4 regions of the Aureimonas sp. OT7 genome follow, and region 2 is predicted to be linked to each of the others. Evidence: riboswitches for the same ligand, from Rfam matches in the RefSeq annotation. Region 2 holds a riboswitch; each other region holds the start of a gene.
The links. Region 2 has a riboswitch for cobalamin ahead of IGS74_RS11405 (ribonucleoside-diphosphate reductase subunit alpha). Riboswitches for the same ligand answer to the same signal wherever they lie in the genome.
Positions count from the first base shown of each region.

Region 1: linked by a shared signal. The riboswitch ahead of IGS74_RS16160 (DUF1852 domain-containing protein) and the one ahead of IGS74_RS11405 (ribonucleoside-diphosphate reductase subunit alpha) in region 2 are both predicted to bind cobalamin.
Region 3: linked by a shared signal. The riboswitch ahead of IGS74_RS12395 (TonB-dependent receptor) and the one ahead of IGS74_RS11405 (ribonucleoside-diphosphate reductase subunit alpha) in region 2 are both predicted to bind cobalamin.
Region 4: linked by a shared signal. The riboswitch ahead of IGS74_RS20295 (ABC transporter substrate-binding protein) and the one ahead of IGS74_RS11405 (ribonucleoside-diphosphate reductase subunit alpha) in region 2 are both predicted to bind cobalamin.

Region 1 covers NZ_CP062167.1:3,371,102-3,375,892, reverse strand. Annotated here, with positions in the region: gene hisD (histidinol dehydrogenase) at 1-718, shown strand, start outside; gene IGS74_RS16175 (CsbD family protein) at 777-1,118, opposite strand; gene IGS74_RS16170 (host attachment protein) at 1,250-1,654, shown strand; gene rnk (nucleoside diphosphate kinase regulator) at 2,203-2,631, shown strand; cobalamin riboswitch at 2,721-2,933, shown strand; gene IGS74_RS16160 (DUF1852 domain-containing protein) at 3,036-4,019, shown strand; gene IGS74_RS16155 (methionine synthase) at 4,046-4,791, shown strand, end outside.
Region 2 covers NZ_CP062167.1:2,384,637-2,389,427, forward strand. Annotated here, with positions in the region: gene IGS74_RS11405 (ribonucleoside-diphosphate reductase subunit alpha) at 1-1,563, opposite strand, end outside; cobalamin riboswitch at 1,671-1,883, opposite strand; gene IGS74_RS11410 (CHASE3 domain-containing protein) at 2,016-3,509, shown strand; gene IGS74_RS11415 (response regulator) at 3,539-3,952, shown strand; gene IGS74_RS11420 (histidine kinase dimerization/phosphoacceptor domain -containing protein) at 3,949-4,791, shown strand, end outside.
Region 3 covers NZ_CP062167.1:2,589,926-2,594,716, reverse strand. Annotated here, with positions in the region: gene IGS74_RS12400 (glycosyltransferase) at 1-1,232, opposite strand, end outside; gene IGS74_RS12405 (glycosyltransferase family 4 protein) at 1-58, opposite strand, end outside; cobalamin riboswitch at 1,355-1,551, shown strand; gene IGS74_RS12395 (TonB-dependent receptor) at 1,629-3,533, shown strand; gene IGS74_RS12390 (3'-5' exonuclease) at 3,585-4,493, shown strand; gene IGS74_RS12385 (argininosuccinate lyase) at 4,518-4,791, shown strand, end outside.
Region 4 covers NZ_CP062167.1:2,839,516-2,844,306, forward strand. Annotated here, with positions in the region: gene uvrC (excinuclease ABC subunit UvrC) at 1-1,192, shown strand, start outside; gene pgsA (CDP-diacylglycerol--glycerol-3-phosphate 3-phosphatidyltransferase) at 1,265-1,846, shown strand; gene moaD (molybdopterin converting factor subunit 1) at 1,862-2,113, shown strand; gene IGS74_RS13570 (molybdenum cofactor biosynthesis protein MoaE) at 2,115-2,570, shown strand; cobalamin riboswitch at 2,611-2,806, shown strand; gene IGS74_RS20295 (ABC transporter substrate-binding protein) at 2,839-3,873, shown strand; gene IGS74_RS20300 (iron ABC transporter permease) at 3,912-4,791, shown strand, end outside.

The DNA of each region.
Region 1 (4,791 bases), 990 kb from region 2:
CGGTACCGAAACGGTGAGGCCTGCCCTGAAGATCGTTGGACCTGGAAGCCCGTGGGTGGTGGCGGCAAAGCGGCTGCTGGCCGGAACCCTCGACACCGGGCTGCCCGCCGGCCCTTCGGAATCCATCATCTTCGCCGACGACACGGTCCATGGCGGCCTGGCGGCGCTGGACCTCCTGATCGAGGCCGAGCACGGGCCCGATTCCTCCGCCTACCTCGTCACCCACAGCCGCCGCGTCGCAGATGAAGCCCTTGCCGCCCTGCCGGACCTTTGGGCGCGGATGAGCGCTCAGCGCGTGGATTTCTCACGCGCGGTTCTGACGGGTCCGACGGGCGGCATCGTGCTGACCGGATCGGTCGAGGAAAGCTATGATTTCGTCAACGCTTATGCCCCCGAGCATCTGGAGATACTGTCGAAGGAGCCCTACGACCATCTGGGCCGGATCACCGAGGCGTCGGAAATACTTCTGGGGCAGCATACACCATGCAGCATCGCCAATTTCGGGCTTGGGCCGAACGCCGTGCTTCCCACCAGCCGCTGGGCCCGCACCTATGGACCTCTTTCGGTGACCGACTTCGTCAAGCGCAGCTCCGTCGGCTACGTGACCGCGGCGGGCTTTCCGCTGCTGGCCAAACACGCGCACACGCTGGCGCTGTACGAGGGCTTCTCATCCCATGCGCTCGCGGTCTCGCCGCTTCGCCAGGAGTTCATTCGATAAAGAATGCAAAAAGGCCCGTCGCGGTGTGCGGCGGGCCATTGCCTTGGCGTGTGATTTCTCAGCCGCGATCGCGCATGGTGATGCCGATGGCAAAGCCGATGAGACCGGCAACCAGCAGGGACGACAGGGGACGGTCCTGAACCTGGCGTCGCACGACCTTCTGGCCTTCATGCGCGTAAGCGCCGGCGTTCTCGTAAATGTCCGATGCATAGCGCGAGGCTTCGTCGGCCGCGTCGCGGACGGCGTCACGGCCCTGTCCGTAGAGGTTCTGTGCCTTGCCCTCGGTCTCGCGTACCCGGCCTTCCGCCGATTGGCGGTCCGATCCGACCGCATCGCCAAACGCGCCCTGAACCTTGCCGCCGAATTCCTTGGCGGTGCCTTCAAAACGGTTCTTGTCCATATCCGATTTCTCCTGCCGTAAGCGTCGAACATTCCGATGTGCCCTTATAAGGCCGCAGACGGCGATTGGTTCATTTTGGGAGCGTTCTGGACGTCAACGCGTTTCTGTCTGGTCCAAGGATGGAGATGAGAATGCGAATTCCCAAAGACACGATGGTTGCGGTGGTCGATGGAGCGAAGTTGAGCTTCTTCCAGAATACGGGAGACGAGCAGAACCCCAAATTGAAGCCGGTGGCCACGGGCGACATCGATACCGATAACAAGAGCGGCGGTGTCGGCCACGCCAGCAGTTCCGCGAACCCCGACGACAATACGCAGGACGAGGACGGCTTCGTAGCCGGAGTGGTCGCCAAGCTGAACGACAGGGCCGTGACGGGCAAGCTCAAGAGCCTCATCATCATTGCCGCTCCCCGGGCGCTTGGCGAGATGCGAAAGCATTATCACGCCAAGCTGAAGGAGGCTTTGATCGGCGAATTGTCGAAGGATCTGACCGGCCAATCGAGCGACGACATACTCAAGGCGATCGCAGCGGGTTGAGGCTGCTTGCCGGGCGCCGGCATGCGGTCAAAAACCACTGCCGGCGGCCGGGCCCGAAGCGGCCGGACACGAAAAAGCCGCTGGGGATCTCACCCAACGGCTCCGGCGCTCTCTGCAGAGATGTGCGATCTCGGTGACTCAACTCGCCAGTACATCCGTGGTCGGACGAAACACCAAAATCATGAGCGCATCAACCTCTCGGGGACGCGCTGCACTGCCTCTATATGGACGCGCCATAGCGAAAAGTCAATCGCCATGCTCAAGTTCTGCAAAAATGATGAAGGGGGGCTCTCGCTTGACTTCAGGCGGGCTAGAGCCCAGGTCTATGGCATGTTGACGACCGACCACCCCCTCTTGGCATTTTTCAGGGTGTGCCCCATCGCGGGCATCTGACCCCCGGCCAGGGCCTGTCGCGTCCCGGTCGTGGGGCACAGGCCAGTTTCCGACCACTGCGGACATCGGGCCGGCAGCGACACCAGCAATCCCGGATTTAGATAACAAGCGCCGCGTCGCCTCTGCGCGCGTGCGCCAGACATGAGGGCATTCAGATGGCTCGGGCAACCAGGCAGAACCGCAAGCCGGCAATCACCGTGACGCGTACCGACAGCGAGCGGCTCTGGCGGCTGGCCGATACCCTTGCCGAGCGCAACCCGGCCGTGGCCGAGGAACTGCTTGCGGAACTGGATCGTGCAAAGATGGTCGAGGATGGCCGGCTGCCCGCAAATGTCGTGCGCATGGGCTCGTCCCTTCGGTTTACGAGTGACCTCGGCGAGGATCGGCATGTCACGCTCGTGTTCCCGGGCGAAGCGGACATCGCAGAAGGCAAGGTCTCGATCCTGACGCCGATCGGCGTGGCATTGATCGGCCTGTCGGCCGGGCAGTCCATCAACTGGACGGCCCGGGACGGGCGGACCCATCGCCTGACGGTGGAGTCCGTCGAAGCGCCGGCGTCCGAACGTGCTGCCTCCTACTCGTGAGGGCGAAGGAGTCTGGCCGAACAGGATCATGGTGACGCCAGGATATAAGGATATCCTTATATCCACTTGACTCTATCAGCCCGATGCAGCAGGCTTGCCAGGCTTAAGGTCTCCGGTCGTCGCCTGCGACGCGCCGGAGCTAAGAGGGAAGCCGGTGATCCGTCCATGCGGAAAGTCCGGCGCTGCCCCCGCAACTGTAAGCGGTGAGCTTGCGTCCAGCATGTCACTGGGTTCTGCCTGGGAAGACGGACGCAAGTGGTGAGCCGCAAGCCAGGAGACCTGCCTTCAGCAAAACAACGTCCACGGGCGGGGTGTCCCAGTGTGCCGTAGCGGAAGCCGCATCGTCGCGGCCCCTCATGCTATGCGTCTGCTGACCCATGCCCCCAGATCGAACGGGGCACAGCATGTCTCAGAAGTTCAATTTCTCCGTCAGGAGCGTCCCTTTCAACGAGGACTACGTCCCCTCGGAAGGCACGCGCATCACCACCAACTTCGCCAATCTGGCGAGAGGCGATAACCGCCAGGAAAATCTGCGCAGGGCACTGCGGATGATCGACGGTCGGTTCAACGCACTGGCCGGGTGGGACAATCCAGGGGGCGATCGCTATTCGGTCGAGCTGGAGATCGTATCCGTTGCGTTGACCCTCGGCACGCTGGGCGCGGGGGATGCCTTCCCCCTGATCGAAGTCCTCAAGACGACCATCGTCGATCGCAAGGCCGGCCGGCCCGTCGACGGAATCGTAGGCAACAACTTCTCATCCTATCTGCGGGATTTCGACTTTAGCGTGGCGCTGCCGGAGCATAACAGGGGTCGATCGGACTTCAGCATTCCGACCGATTTCGGCGACCTGCACGGGCGTATGTTCACGAGCTTCCTGCGTTCCGAGACGTACCGTACGCATTTCAGCAAGCCGCCCGTCATCTGCATCAGCGTGTCCACCGGCAGGACATACCATCGGACCGACAATCGCCATCCCGTCATGGGGGTCGAGTATCGGCAGGACAAGCGCTCGCTGACGGATCTGTACTTCGGCAAGATGGGCATGGAGGTTCGCTACTTCATGCCGGCGGGAAGCGTCGCGCCGCTGGCCTTCTACTTCATTGGCGATCTGCTTTCCGACTACTCCAATCTGGAACTGATCGGGACGATCAGCACGATGGAGACGTTCCAGCGCATCTACCGTCCCGAAATCTACAATGCCAATGCCGCCGCGGGGGCAATCTATCGGCCCAGCCTGAACCATCACGACTATTCCCTGACCCGTATCGTCTACGATCGGGAAGAGCGCAGCCGCCTGGCCCTGGAGCAGGGCAAATTCATCGAAGACACCCTCATCAAACCGCACCGGACCGCTCTTGAGGAATGGTCCTTCGGCAACGCAGCCTAATGTCCCGAGATCGAAAGCCCCGCATCGTGAAAAAGCTTCTACCCACATCCACCGCCGGCAGCCTCCCCAAGCCGTCCTGGCTCGCGCAACCTCAGAAACTCTGGTCACCCTGGAGGTTGCACGATCAGGATTTGGCGGAAGGGAAACAGGACGCGCTGCGCCTGTCGCTGGCCGACCAGCAGCAGGCCGGAATCGACATCGTCAGCGATGGCGAGCAGACCCGTCAGCATTTCGTCACGACGTTCGTAGAGCATCTCGATGGTGTCGACTTCGAGAAGCGCGAGACCGTCAGAATACGCAACCGTTATGACGCGAGCGTGCCGACCGTCGTCGACGCGGTGTCGCGCCCCAGGTCCGTGTTTGTCGACGACGCCAGGTTTCTCAGGCGCTATACGACACAGCCGATCAAATGGGCCCTGCCAGGTCCGATGACCATGATCGATACGCTTTACGACGCACACTACAGGAGCCGCGAAAAGCTGGCCTGGGAGTTTGCCGCGATCCTCAACGAAGAGGCGCGGGAACTTCAGGCCGCGGGCGTCGACATCGTCCAGTTCGACGAGCCGGCATTCAACGTTTTCTTCGACGAGGTCAACGATTGGGGCATTGCCGCCCTGGAGCGGGCGGTGGAAGGCCTGACATGCGAGACGGCCGTGCACATCTGCTACGGCTACGGGATCAAGGCCAATACCGATTGGAAGAAGACGCTCGGCTCGGAATGGCGGCAATATGAGGAGTCGTTTCCCAAATTGCAGCAATCCAGCATCGACCT
Region 2 (4,791 bases):
GCGGCCGCCTGCGGCATCCCGTTCAGCGGCCTCGTAGGCCGCCTTGAAGTCCGCGCCGTACAGATCGTGCAGGTGCGGCACCTCGTCCGGGGAAAACAAGGTCCATTCAGCGTCAGCCTCGACTCGCTCCATGAACAGGTCGGGCACCCAGTTGGCGGTATTCATATCGTGTGTCCGGCGGCGGTCGTCGCCGGTGTTCTTCCGCAGGTCGAGGAATTCCTCGATGTCGACATGCCATGTTTCCAGATAGGCGCAGACCGCGCCCTTGCGCTTGCCGCCCTGGTTGACGGCGATAGCGGTATCGTTGGCCACCTTCAGGAAAGGCACCACGCCCTGGCTTTTGCCGTTGGTGCCGCGGATATGCGCACCAAGACCCCGCACCGGCGTCCAGTCGTTGCCGAGGCCGCCGGAATACTTGGCCAGAAGGGCGTTATCCCGCACCGACTTGAAGATCTGGCTGAGATCGTCACCGATGGTGGTGAGGAAACAGGACGACAATTGCGGGCGCGGCGTGCCCGAATTGAACAGCGTCGGCGTCGACGCCATGAAGCGGAAGCTGGACAGAAGCTCGTAGAACTCGATGGCGCGCGCTTCCCGGTCCGTTTCGCGGACTGAAAGGCCCATGGCCACCCGCATGAAGAAGGCCTGCGGCAGCTCGAAGCGGGTACCGTTGCTGTGCAGGAGATACCGGTCGTACAGGGTCTGCAGCCCAAGAAACTGGAACTGCCGGTCGCGTTCCGGCTTCAGGGACGCACCGAGAACGGCGATATCGAAGCGCGCGAGCTCGGGGTCGATGAGCTGTTCCGCGACACCGCGGGCGAGGTAGCGCGAAAAGTAATCCGTATAGGCGTCCTGCATGTCGGCGGCAGTGGCGTTGGTCGGCACGCCCCTGACGAAGCTGAGCGCCTCGGCCCGGAGCTTGTCCATCAACAGGCGTGCGCTGGCGAAGGCATAGTCCGGATCGGTCTCGACAAGCGCCCGCGCCGCCAGGATCGGGGCGTCGGACAGCTCCTCGCGCGAGATGCCATCGTAAAGGTTGCGTTTGGTTTCGCGGACGATCAGCGCCGCATCCGCACCGGGCAACCCATCGACCGCCTCGGCCACGACGGCCGCCAGGCGGTCCATGTCGAGCGGCGTGGCGCCGCCATCCGGCTCGCGCACCACGATCGCCGGTGCGGCAGGCGCGGCCTGCGTTTCCAACCGCGCCCTGGCGCGCTCCTCCCGGTACAGGACATAGGCGCGGGCCACCTTGTGATGGCCGCCGCGCATCAGCGCCAGCTCGACCTGGTCCTGCACGTCCTCGATATGGATGACATGGTCACGGCCGGCGCGGCGCTGCACGGCCGAGGCAACCTGATCCGTCAGATCGTCGACGATGTCGTGCACGCGCGACGAACCGGCGGCCTCCCGGCCCTCGACGGCCAGGAAAGCCTTGGTGACGGCGATGCTGATCTTGCCGGCATCGAAGACGTCGCTCTGGCCGTTGCGCTTGACGACGCGCAGGGGACTGGCCTGCGCCTCCGAGGCCGGACGGACTGTCGGGAATTCTGCGGAAAGTGACATCGGCTGTTCCTGTCGAAGAGGATGGACAGGCCAGGCGGACACGTGCTGCATACCGGCGCCGCGAGACGCCGGGCAAGCTACACGATCCGCCGGGACACCCCGCCCAGGGAAAGGTTCATCGACACGGCAGGTCTCCTGGCTCACGGGTCGTCGCCGGCACCCGGCCTTCCCGGAGCCAGGCTCCAGTGGCGCGATTGGGTGCGGGCTACCCGTCTACAGTTGCGGGGACAGCTTCGGACTAACCATTTGAGCGGCGAACCGAATTCCCTCTTAGCTTCCATATCTTGTGTCTATGGAAGACCGTGACCACAACAGATTGTTTTACGCGGTCGCGGGTGTCAACCCGCCTTCGTCGGTTTTCCACCGCGCCGAAGCGTTCGGGAAAATTCTCGATTGTGGTTCAGCCCGTGCTGCGGCATTCAGGGCATCGTTGCAACAAACACCTGGTTCCGATGCCCATTTCCCAAAAGCAGTTCTATGCCCGCACATTCGCTTTCCTGGCGGCCGCGCTGCTTCTGCTTCTGGCGATCGTTGGCGGTTCGATGTATTTGACCCGGCTGACCCAGCAGAATTTCGATAAAGTCGTCATGACACGCGCGGTGCGGAGCGCGGCAGCTGACCTTTTGTCCCGCATCGTCGATGCCGAAACCGGCCAGCGCGGATATCTCCTGACACGTGACCAGCGTTACCTCGAGCCGTATCGCGAGCAGATCGGGTCCATCGCGCCCAGGGTCGAACGGCTGCAGGTGGCGATGGACGAGATGATGGGCGGCCGCGCGGACTTGTCGGAACTGAGCCAGCGTGTGACGGCCAAGACGGCGGAACTGGATTCCACCGTTTCGCTTGCGCTCAGCGGCCAGTATGACGCGGCCGTCGCAGAGGTGGCCGGCGGCGCCGGGCTCGCCCTCATGGACGAGATCCGAGGCCAGCTCGGCATGATTCTCGACCAGGCGGAAGCGCAATTGCAGGCCGGCATAGAGCGGCAGGAGAACATCGGGTCCACCTTGCGCCACGTCACGGTGATCGGCGCCATCGCCATCATCCTGATGGCCGCCGCCGCCGCCTGGACCATCCTGCGCTATACGCGGGAAGTCGCCGAGGCCCGCGCCGAAATCGAGGCCGCAAACACGGCTCTGGAAGCCCGCGTCCAAGAGCGCACCACCGACCTCATCAAGGCGAACGAGGAGATTCAGCGCTTCGCCTACATTGTGACGCATGATCTGCGCGCGCCGCTTGTGAACATCATGGGCTTCACCAGCGAACTGGAGGCGACGTTTTCGCCGGTGCGGGACTACATGGCCAGCCTGCCGCCAAGCGAGGAACCGCTGCGCCGCCATGCCGAGGAGGCGATCAACCAGGAGGTTCCCGAGGCCATCTCATTCATCCGCTCGTCGACCCGCAAGATGGACGGCCTCATCAACGCCATCCTGAAGATATCGCGGGAAGGGCGGCGCAGCCTGAAGCCGGAAAGGGTGGACCTTCGAGCCCTGGTGGAGACGGCGACGAATGCCGTGCACCATCAGGGTGCCGAGAACAACGGTGAGATCGAAACCGATGTCAAGGCGACGTCCATCGTCACCGACCGCCTGTCGCTTGATCAGATGCTGGGGAATCTGCTTGATAACGCAATCAAGTACCGCGAGCCGTCGCGTCCCTTGCGGATATCCGTCCGTACACGGAATGATTCCTACGGCCGCGTCGTCATTGAGGTCGAGGACAATGGACGGGGCATTTCGCCGGCTGACAATGAACGGGTGTTCGAGCTCTTCCGACGGTCGGGAAAACAGGATACTGCGGGTGAGGGGATCGGGTTGGCGCATGTGCGGACGCTGGCCCGCAACCTGGGCGGCGACATCGGCCTCAAATCTGAACTCGGCAAGGGCTCGACCTTCACGCTCGTCCTGCCGGCCAATCTTTTGAACGTGAAGCGGAGCATTGAATCGTGAGCAGGACCGCAAAGCCTGTCCAGATCGTCATGATCGAGGACGACGAGGGCCACGCACGGCTGATCGAAAAGAACATCCGTCGTGCCGGCGTCAACAACGAGATCCTGCCCTTCGGCAACGGCACGGACGCGTTGGCGTTCCTGTTCGGTGCGGATGGCTCGGGCGAGGACAGTGCCGGACGGCACCTCCTGATCCTTCTCGACCTGAACCTGCCGGACATGGGCGGGGTGGACATCCTGGAGAAAGTGAAGGCCAACCCGCATACCAAGCTCTCGCCCGTCATCGTCCTGACGACGACCGACGACAGCCGCGAGATCCAGCGCTGCTATGATCTCGGCGCCAATGTCTACATCACCAAGCCGGTGGACTACGAAGGCTTCGCCAATGCCATCCGGCAGCTTGGCCTGTTCTTCTCGGTGATGCAGGTGCCGGAAACGGAATGACGATGGCCGGGGGCGCGATCCAGCCGGGCGCAGCCGGTGTCACAGTTCTGTACGTCGACGACGACGTCGTGGCCGGCCGCCTTGCCCAGCGCATGTTGAGCCGCCATGGCATATCAGTGGTGCATGCGCCCGATGCCGTCACCGGCCTGCAACTCCTCAACGATCGCGACTTTTCCGCGGTCATCCTGGATCACGACCTCGGCTCCGGGTCCGGCCTCGATATCCTGAGCGACATGAGCGCCATGGAGAACGCGCCGCCGGCAGTCTACGTGACGGCATCGACCGAGTTGTCCATCGCCGTGGACGCGCTGAAGGCCGGTGCGGTGGACTACGTCGTCAAGACGGTCGGGTCGGAGTTCGAGCTGCTGCTGGCCAACGCCATCCGCGCCTCGGTTGAAAAGGCGACGTTGCGGCGCGCCAAGGAAAGGGCGGAGCAGGAGGTGCGCGAGGCCCGCGACCGCGCCGTGGCCATGCTGGCCGAGGTGAACCACCGGGTGGCGAACAGCCTGGCGCTCGTCGGGTCTCTCGTTCGCATGCAATCGAACGGCACCGAGGATCCCGCAATCCGCGAGGCATTGACCGAGGTGCAGGCGCGTATCACCGCGATCGCCAATCTGCACCGCAGCCTCTATACGTCCGAGGATGTCCGCAGTGTCGATCTGAAGACCTATCTGGGCCGGCTGGTGGGGGAGCTGACCCTGTCCATGGCCGACGACCTGCACAAGATGCCAATCCGCTTCGAGGCCGACCAGGTGACGGTTTCACCGGACAAGGCCGTCTCGATCGGCGTCATCGCGACTGAACTGGTGACGAACGCGATCAAATACGCGTATCCTGAC
Region 3 (4,791 bases), 210 kb from region 2:
TCTTTCGAGGGGCTGGGGAACCAGCCTCGCACCGTTGCGTCGATTGTATCCAGTCCATCAAGCAGCCTTGGCAGGGTCTTTTCCGAAGGTTTCGGGCGTCCGGGAAGGGCGCGGATGGCTTCTGCCATCAAATGCGGGTTGCGGTGGGCGCCGTCTTCCAGCCCGGCACCGTCCAGGCACGTGATGAGGCCCAGCTCGGCGGCCCGCTCGGCGCGGATGGTCTGTTCCATGCGCGGCGTGCGGCGCGGCACGATCACGGATCGTTTGTCGAAGGACAGGATCTCGCAGAACGTGTTGTAGCCACCCATGGCGATGATGCCTTCGGAGTTGGCGATGAGGTGCTCGATTCTGGAATCGAAGGTGATCGCTTCCACGTCGGGCAGGCGGGCCACGCGCTCCATGAAGGCGGCACGCTGATCGGGCGGCACGAAGGGGCCGAAGACGATGAGCGCGCCAAGGGGCAGGGACCGGTCGGCCTCGTAGGCCGAAAGGGTCCAGTCGATCAGCCCTTCGCCGTCGCCGCCACCGCCCGTCGTAACGAGCACATAGGGTTTGCAGGTGATGGATGGGTAGGCCGCCGTCGCGGAGACCTGGGGCAGGTCGCGCCGGAGATAGCCGGTATAGATGATTTCGTTTTGCAGCCGCTCGGGCAGGGAAAAGGGCGCCAGCGGCTCGTGGATCTCGGGAAGGCCGTAGACCCAGACGTTGTCGTAGAAGGCAGAAAGCGCCTCGGTCGCGCCCTTGCGCTCCCATTCGGGCACGATCACTGCGGCATCGTCCAGGACGTCGCGCAGGCCCAGCACGATGCGCGCGCCTGTCGCCTTCAGGTGCTCCAGCGTCGGCAGCAACTCGTCGCGGAAGCCGGCGGGCTCCTTGTCGACGATCAGGAGGTCGGGGTTCAGGCTGCGCGCCGTTGCCATGATGACGGAGCGGCGGATCTGCACGGTCTCGTCCAGCGACAGGCGCAGATTGGAGGTTGTGTACCCGCCATTCGGCAGCTTGACCACGCCCGGCACGCGTACGTAATCGACGCCGTCCTCGAAGTCGAAGCGGCCGATGATGGGAGAGCCGGAAATGATGACGATTGAGGCGTCATCCATCGACCCGACCAGCCGGTTGGCGATGGCGCGGCAACGCCGAAGATGGCCAAGGCCGAACGTGTCGTGGCTGTAGATCAGGATTCTCGGTCCGTCACGCCCCGTCGGACGGTCTTGCCGAAAACTATGCGCCATCCTTGCACTCCGCGCTGACCGGACCGGCCCCTCATCTCCTTGTTACAGTTGCGTTGCGGCAGCACAACCAGAAAGTCAGCCATCCCTTATCCTGTGGATGCTTGTGAGGCCGCGGTACCGTGTCTATTGTGCCGCGCGACGGTGCCCCGAAAGGGCTTCAAAGGGAACGCAGTGCGCCATCCGGCCATGCTGCGGCTGCCCCCGCAACTGTAGGCGGAGACTGCCTTGCCATTATGCCACTGGGGCCAGCGCCCCCGGGAAGGCGGCACGGCGGAAGGACCCGCGAGCCAGGAGACCTGCCGTCAGCCGTGGTTGCACGCGAACATGTCGGGCGGGGTGCCTCGACAGGGCCGGACCTCGTTCGATGCAACCGGAAACGATGTTAACGAGGTTGCCTTGTCCATCCGCCTTGCTGCCTGCCTGACAGGCTCGGCTCTTATCGCCATTTCGTCCGCCGCCAGCGCACAGATCAGTTTGCTGCCGGCGGCGATCGCGCTGGACCCCGTCATCGTCACGGCCAACCGGACGTCGACGCCGGCGCGCGCCGTCGGCAGCGCCGTCACCGTCATCGACAGGGCCGAACTGGAGCGGCGGCAGGTGCGCTTCGTGGCCGACGCGTTGCGGAGCGTGCCGGGGGTGGGCCTGAGCCGCACGGGCACGGTGGGCGGCCTGACCCAGGTTCGGCTGCGCGGCGCCGAGGGCAACCAGACGCTCGTGCTCATCGACGGCATCGAGGTGAACGATCCCGCCAGTGGCGGCGAGTACGATTTCGCCAACATGCTTGCCGACGATGTGGAGCGGATCGAGGTGCTGCGCGGTCCGCAGAGTGCGCTCTACGGGTCCGACGCCATCGGCGGCGTCGTCAACATCGTCACCCGCAAGGGCGAGGGCCGGACGTCCGCTTCGGCACGCCTGGAAGGTGGTAGCATGGGCACGGCCAGCGGCCTCCTGTCCATCGGCGGCGCTTCGGGCGGCGCCGACTTTTTCGGCAGCCTCGGCGGCTACCGCACGGACGGCGCCTCGAGCGCGTCCGAGTGGCGCGGCAACCTTGAGCGCGACGGTTATGACAACGTCACGGGCTTCGCCAAACTCGGCTTCGATGCCACGCAGGACCTGCGGTTCGACATGGTGGGCCGCGTGACGGACCATCGGGCCGACGCGGATGGGTTCGCCGACGGCCTGCCGGCCGATGCGGACGCCGCGACACGCGGCCGGCAGATGTACGGACGTGTGCAGGCCCGGCTGGATACGCTGGACGGGCGCTGGCAGCACGTCGCCGGCATCAGCCGCAGCCATTCGACGCTGCGCTACTTCACCGATAGGTCCCGCACCGACGATTATGTCGGCGACCGGACCAAGGTGGACTATCAATCCAACGTCTTCCTGGCGCAGGAGGCCGCGCGCCTGGACCATACGCTGACCTTCCTTGCCGAGCACGAGGAAGAATCCGCCGAAGTGGACGGTGCATACTCCAGCTTCGACCGCTCCACCGGCCAGAGCGGGCTGGTCGGCCAGTACCAACTCGGTATCGCGGACGCGCTGTTCCTGACCGGGGCGGTGCGCCACGACATGAACGAGCGTTTCGCCGATGCCACCACATGGCGGGGCACCGCGGCCTACGATCTGTCGCGGACCGGAACGAAACTGCGCGGCTCCTATGGTACGGGTATCAAGAACCCTTCCTTGTTCGAACTGTTCGGCTATGACGGCACCTATCGCGGAAACCCCGACCTGAAGCCGGAAAAGGCGGAAGGCTGGGACATCGGCTTGGACCAGTGGATCCTGCGCGATGCGCTGTCGATCGAAGCAACCTATTTCAACCAGCGCATTACCGACCTGATCCAGGGAGCGGGTACGACGTCCATCAACCTGGACGGTACGTCCACGATCCACGGCATCGAGCTTGGGGTGACGGCCTATCTTCTGGATGGGCTGACCGTGCGCGCGGCCTATACGTTCCTCGACGGCGATGACGCGGACGGCGTCACCCTGGCCCGCCGTCCGGAAAACGTCGCGAGCCTCGACATAGGCTACAGCTTCCTGGACGGTGCGGCTGCGCTCAACCTCGGCATCCTTTATACCGGCGGACAGCAGGATATCGCGTTCGATGCCTTCTACAACCAGTCACGCGTGGAGCTTGATCCCTATACGCTGGTGAACCTCGCCGGATCGTATCGTTTCAACGATCATGCGGAGGCCTTCGCCCGTGTCGAAAACCTGTTCGGCGAGCGCTACGAGGATGTCTACGGCTATGGCGGCATGGGGCGTGTGGCGGTTGCGGGTGTGAAGCTCAGTTTTTGACGCAGACCATCCTTGCGGGTAGTTGATACTCGACGCACGCAGGAATTTCGCATGGGCCAACTCGATCTGTTCAGCTTCGACGAAGAGGAGCGTATGGCGCGCCGGCTGGAGGCGACGGGCCGGTTCCGCATTTTGCGCAAGCTCGTGCCGCGCCCCGTGGTGGCGCGCGAAGAAAGCCTGTTTCCGCATGTCGCGCTGCTGATCGACACCGAGACGACCGGCCTTCGCCATGGCATGGACGAAGTGATCGAGGTGGGGGCCGTTGCCTTCACCTATGATGACGACGGCACGATCGGCGATGTCGTCGGCGTGTTCGGCGGGCTGCAGCAGCCCTCCGTGCCGATCCCGCCCGAGATCACGCAACTGACGGGCATCACCGATGCTATGGTGGCGGGCCAGCGCATCGACCTTGCCGCCCTGGAGCGGCTGGCAGAGACGGCGGACCTCGTCATCGCGCATAATGCCGCCTTCGACCGGCGTTTCTGCGAGGGGCTGTCCGCCTGCTTCGAATTCAAGGCCTGGGCGTGCTCGCATGCCGAGATCCCCTGGCGCGAACTCGGTTTCGAAGGCAGCAAGCTGTCCTATCTTCTGTCGCAGTGCGGCCTGTTCCACGATGGCCATCGCGCGGTGGATGATTGCCATGCGCTTCTGGAAGTGCTGACGCGTCCTTCCGGGGCGGATGGGCGCAGCGCCTTCGCCCATCTCCTGGAATCGAGCGGTCGGACCCGCCGGCGCATCTATGCCGAACATACGCCCTTCGACCTGAAGGATGTCCTGAAACGGCGCGGCTATCGCTGGTCGGATGGCAGCGACGGCCGCCCGAAATGCTGGTGGGTCGAGGTCGACGAGGCGGCCTACGATGCGGAATTGTCGTTTCTGCGCCAGGAGATCTACCGGCGCGAGGAAGCCGACCCTGTGACCGTCACACTGACGGCGCTGGACAGGTTCAAGGCCGCCTGAACCGCGGCATCATGGGAGGAAGTCATGGTCGAAGTTCGGGATCGGGGGCTGCGGCCCCTGTCTGCACTAGGCTGCTTGACGGGGCTTGCCGCGATACTGTGCGGCCCCGCCTGGGCACAGGACGGCGTGCGCGACGAGTTTTTCTGGCTGGGACAGATCAACAAGGCGACGGCCGTCATCAACACGCAGGAAGGCCTGCTCGACAAGGCGAAGACGCCGGCAATCGCAAAGGCGATCGACAGCGTCATCAAGGCCGGCAACGAGCCGGGAGCAAAGCGCCCGGCCACCGTCATCACCT
Region 4 (4,791 bases), 450 kb from region 2:
CCTGTCGGCCCTGTCCCACATCCAGAGCCACCAGGGGATCAACCCGCAAGGCGTCGACGAGGCCGACGTGTTCGCCATGCACCAGGAAGGCGGCCTGACCTGTATCCAGGTCTTCTTCTTCCGCACGGGACAGAACTGGGGAAACCGCGCCTATTTCCCGAAGGCCGATCCGAGTATCGAACCGGCGGAGGTGCTGTCCGCGTTCGTGGCGCAGTTTTACGACGACAAGCCTCCGGCGGCGCAGGTGATGCTGCCCATCGAGGTGGAAGAGCAGGATCTGCTGGCCGACGCCCTGTCGGCGCGCGCCGGCCGGCGCGTGCGCATAAGAGTACCGGCGCGCGGCTCCAAACGCGACCTCGTCGACCATGCCGCCGCCAACGCCCGGGAAGCGCTGGGCCGTCGCCTTGCCGAGACGTCGACGCAGGGGCGCCTTCTGGAAGGCCTGCGCGAGACGTTCAAGCTCGCCTACACGCCGCGCCGCATCGAAGTGTTCGACAATTCCCACATCATGGGCAACCAGGCTGTCGGCGCGATGGTCGTGGCAGGGCCGGACGGCTTTGCCAAGAACCAGTATCGCAAGTTCAACATCCGCTCGACCGAGATTACGCCGGGAGACGATTTCGGCATGATGCGCGAGGTGATGTCGCGGCGTTTCGCAAGGCTCATCAAGGATCACGGCGAAGCGGGCCCGGTCGCCCCGCCCGAAGACCCCGAAAGCGCCGCGGAGGCGGACATGCCCGCCTGGCCGGACCTTGTCCTCATCGATGGCGGCAAGGGCCAGGTTGCGGCGGTCCGCGAAATCCTGGAGGGGCTCGGCATCGCCGACAAGGTCACCACCATCGGCGTCGCCAAGGGCGTGGACCGTGACGCCGGGCGTGAACGCTTCGTCATACCGGGTCGGGAAAGCTTCACCCTGCCCCCGCGCGATCCAGTCCTGTATTTCGTTCAGCGCCTGCGGGACGAAGCGCACCGCTTCGCCATAGGCACCCACCGCGCGCGCCGCTCCAAGGAATTGACGCGCAACCCGCTCGACGAGATCGCCGGGATCGGGCCGGCGCGCAAACGCGCCCTGCTGCAGCATTTCGGAACGGCCAAGGCCGTCTCCCGCGCGGCCCTGAGCGACCTGCGCAAGGTGGACGGCATTTCAGAGGCCATGGCGCGGCTGGTCTACGATCATTTCAACGGCGGCTGAAGATCGACTTCCATGCCTTGACGTATGGCCCCACGAGCGGTTCAAAGGGCCAACGAACTGCGGACGGTAACCATGGCATCCAAGGCACTCAACCTGCCGAACATCCTGACGTATGCGCGCATCATCGCGGTGCCGCTGGTCGTCCTGTGCTTCTTCGTGGAGGGGCGGCTGCACGGGTCCGACACGGCGCGCTGGTGGGCTGTCTTCCTGTTCGCCACGGCCAGCCTCACCGACTGGCTCGACGGCTATCTGGCGCGCGCATGGCAACAGACCTCGACCATCGGCCGCATGCTGGACCCCATCGCCGACAAGCTTCTCGTGGCGGCCGCGCTTCTGGTTCTGGCGGCCGACGGCACCATTGCCGGCTGGAGCATCTGGGCCGCCATCGTGATCCTGTGCCGGGAAATCCTCGTATCCGGCCTGCGCGAATACCTGGCCGAGCTGAAGGTGAGCGTTCCGGTGACGCGGCTGGCCAAGTGGAAGACGGCGGCGCAGATGGTGGCCATCGCCTTCCTGCTGGCGGGCCCGGCCGGAGACCAGATTTTCCCCTATGTCACGGAACTCGGCATATTCTTCCTCTGGATCGCGGCGCTGATCACCCTTTATACCGGCTATGATTATTTCCGAGCGGGCCTGCGCCATATCGACGTCTGACCGGGAGGTCGCGCCATGAAACTCGCCTATTTCGCATCCATCCGGGAGCGCATCGGCCTTGCCGGCGAGGATGTTTCCCTGCCGGCCGACATCGGCACCGTGGCCGACCTGATACGCTGGCTGGAAGGCCGCGGCGAAAATTATGCGCAGGCCCTGAAGACGCCCCAGCTCGTGCGTGTCGCGCTAGATCATGAGCATGCACGGCACGATGCGCCGCTGGCCCGCGTTCGGGAAGTCGCGTTCTTCCCGCCGATGACGGGGGGATGACATGGCACTCGTCCGCGTCCAGGCCGAGCGCATCGATTTCGCGCAAGCGGCGTCCACGCTGCCCTCCGACGGCTCGTTCGGCGCGCTGGTCAGCTTTACCGGATACTGCCGCGACGAAGCCGGGCGCCTCGCCGCGCTCGAGATAGAGCACTACCCGGGCATGGCAGAAGGGCAGATCGGCAAGATCGCCGAATCCGTCGCCGCACGCTGGCCGCTGGCCGGCTGGGCCATCATCCATCGCTTCGGCATGATTCTGCCCGGCGAGGAGATCGTCTTCGTTGCCTGCGCTTCGCAGCATCGGCAAGCCGCCTTCGAGGCCGCGTCCTGCATCATGGATTTCATGAAGACCGAGGCGCCGTTCTGGAAACGCGAGCATCTCGTGGATGGCAGCGTAGGCGCATGGGTAGAGGCCCGCGATACCGACGCCGCCGCAACGGACCGATGGCACAGGCTTTGAGCCGCAGCCAGCATTGCGGTTGTGAAGGCCCGCGCCGTCTGGTAGCGACATCGGTGCCGGTTTCCGCAAGGAATTGAAAGGGAATCCGTAGCTGGCCTCAAGGCCGGCCAAACGGAACTGCCCCCGCAACTGTAGGCGGTGAGCGCCGCGCGATTTCGTCACTGGGGATCCCCCGGGAAGGCCGCGCAAGCTTCGACCCGCCAGTCAGGAGACCTGCCGGCACGAACAGCAACGCGAACTGGGCGGGGTTGCCCAGGAAGGTGTCGACATGGCGAATTTCAATCGGGCCCGCGCCCGGACTTTCATCTCCTCGCTCGCATTGGCGGCGTGCCTGGGCTTCTCTGCCCAGGCTACGGCGCAAACGACCTATCCGCTGACGCTGCAAAACTGCGGTGTCGATATCCGGTTCGAGGCCGTGCCGGACAGCGTCGTCGCCGTCGGCCAGGCCGTCACCGAGATTCTTTATTCGCTCGACTTGCAGGAGAAGGTTGCCGGCACGGCAGTCTGGTTCACCGACGTCCTTCCGCAATTCGAGGAGGCAAACGCCGGAATCGAGCGCCTTGCCGACAACGATCCGAGCTTCGAAAGCGTCGTCGCCAAACGTCCGGGGCTGGTTGCCGCGCAATATGAATGGCATGTCGGCCCTCAGGGCATCGTAGCGACTCGCGAGCAATTCTCCGATCTTGGCATTCCCACCTATATCCTGCCGTCCGACTGCGTCGGCAAGGACAACACCGCGGGCTCCGATGGAACGCGGACCGCCATGTATTCCATGGACACTCTCTACCAGGGCATTACGGAGCTCGCCGACATTCTTGCCGTACCCGAGCGCGGCCGGGCCCTGGTGGCCGACCTGCGCAACCGGGAAAGCACGGCCATCGAGACGGCACAGGCGCTGGGGATGGACGATGTCAGCGCCATGTTCTGGTTCTCCTCTCCCGAGCTTTCGGGGGATCCGTTCGTTGCCGGAAGCAAGGGGCCTCCCGCAACGATGATGGATGCGCTTGGGCTGCGCAATATCATCGAAAGCGACGAGGAGTGGCCCCTCGTAAGCTGGGAAACCATCGCCCGCGCCGACCCATCCATCATCGTGGTGGCCAGCATGGACCGGCGCCGCTTCGAGGCCGACGACTACGAGAAGAAGCTGGAGTTCCTGCGCACCGACCCGGTTGCCAGCCAGATGGACGCGGTCCGCAACGATCGTATCGTCGTGCTGGACGCGCATGCGATGGACCCTTCCATCCGCAACATCGCGGCACTGGAAACCCTTGCCGACGCCTTGTCCAAGCTCGACGCACGGTGACGGCAGCCGGTATCGCAAGGGCGCGGCCCGCGACGCCCATTGCCTGGGCGGGCGCGGGCGTCGCGATCCTGACGGCGGCGATCCTTGCCGGTATAATCATCGGTGAAACGCCCTTGCCGCCGTCGCTTGTCGGCTCCGTCCTCGCCAACAAGCTTTTCGGCGCCGCCCATGCGGTGGACGCCATCGATTCCGGTATAGTCTGGAACTACCGCATGCCACGCACGCTGGTTGCCGCGGCATGCGGTGCCGGGTTGGCGCTGGCCGGCGTGGTCCTGCAATCTTTGGTGCGCAACGCCTTGGCAGACCCCTATCTTCTGGGTGTTTCGGCGGGCGCTTCCACCGGCGCCGTCGCGGTGACGATCATGGGAGTCGGGGCTGGCGCCATCGGCCTTTCGGCCGGGGCTTTCGCGGGGGCGGCGCTGGCGTTCCTTATGGTCGCCGCCCTTGCCCGTGCGGCGGGCGGCGGGCCGGCGCAGATGGTTCTTGCGGGCATTGCCGGCTCGCAATTGTTCAACGCTCTCACCTCTTTCTTCATCGCCCGCTCGGCCAATGCGGAACAGGCGCGCGGTATCATGTTCTGGCTGCTGGGCAACCTGTCCGGCGTGCGCTGGCCCGACGTTTCGCTTGCAGCACCGGCTGCGGCGCTGGCGCTGGTGGTCTGCCTGTGGTGCGCGCGCGGTCTCGATGCCTTTTCCTTCGGCTCGGAAGCGGCATCCTCGCTCGGTATCGATGTCCGGCGCATTCGAATCGCCCTCATCGGCGTCGTCACGCTGACAACCGCCATCATGGTCAGCCTGGTCGGCTCGATCGGCTTCGTCGGACTGGTCGTCCCTCATGCCGCACGCTTCATCGCCGGTGTGCGGCACCGCCGGCTCATCCCCGCTTCGGCGCTGCTGGGAGCGGTTTTCCTGATCGCCG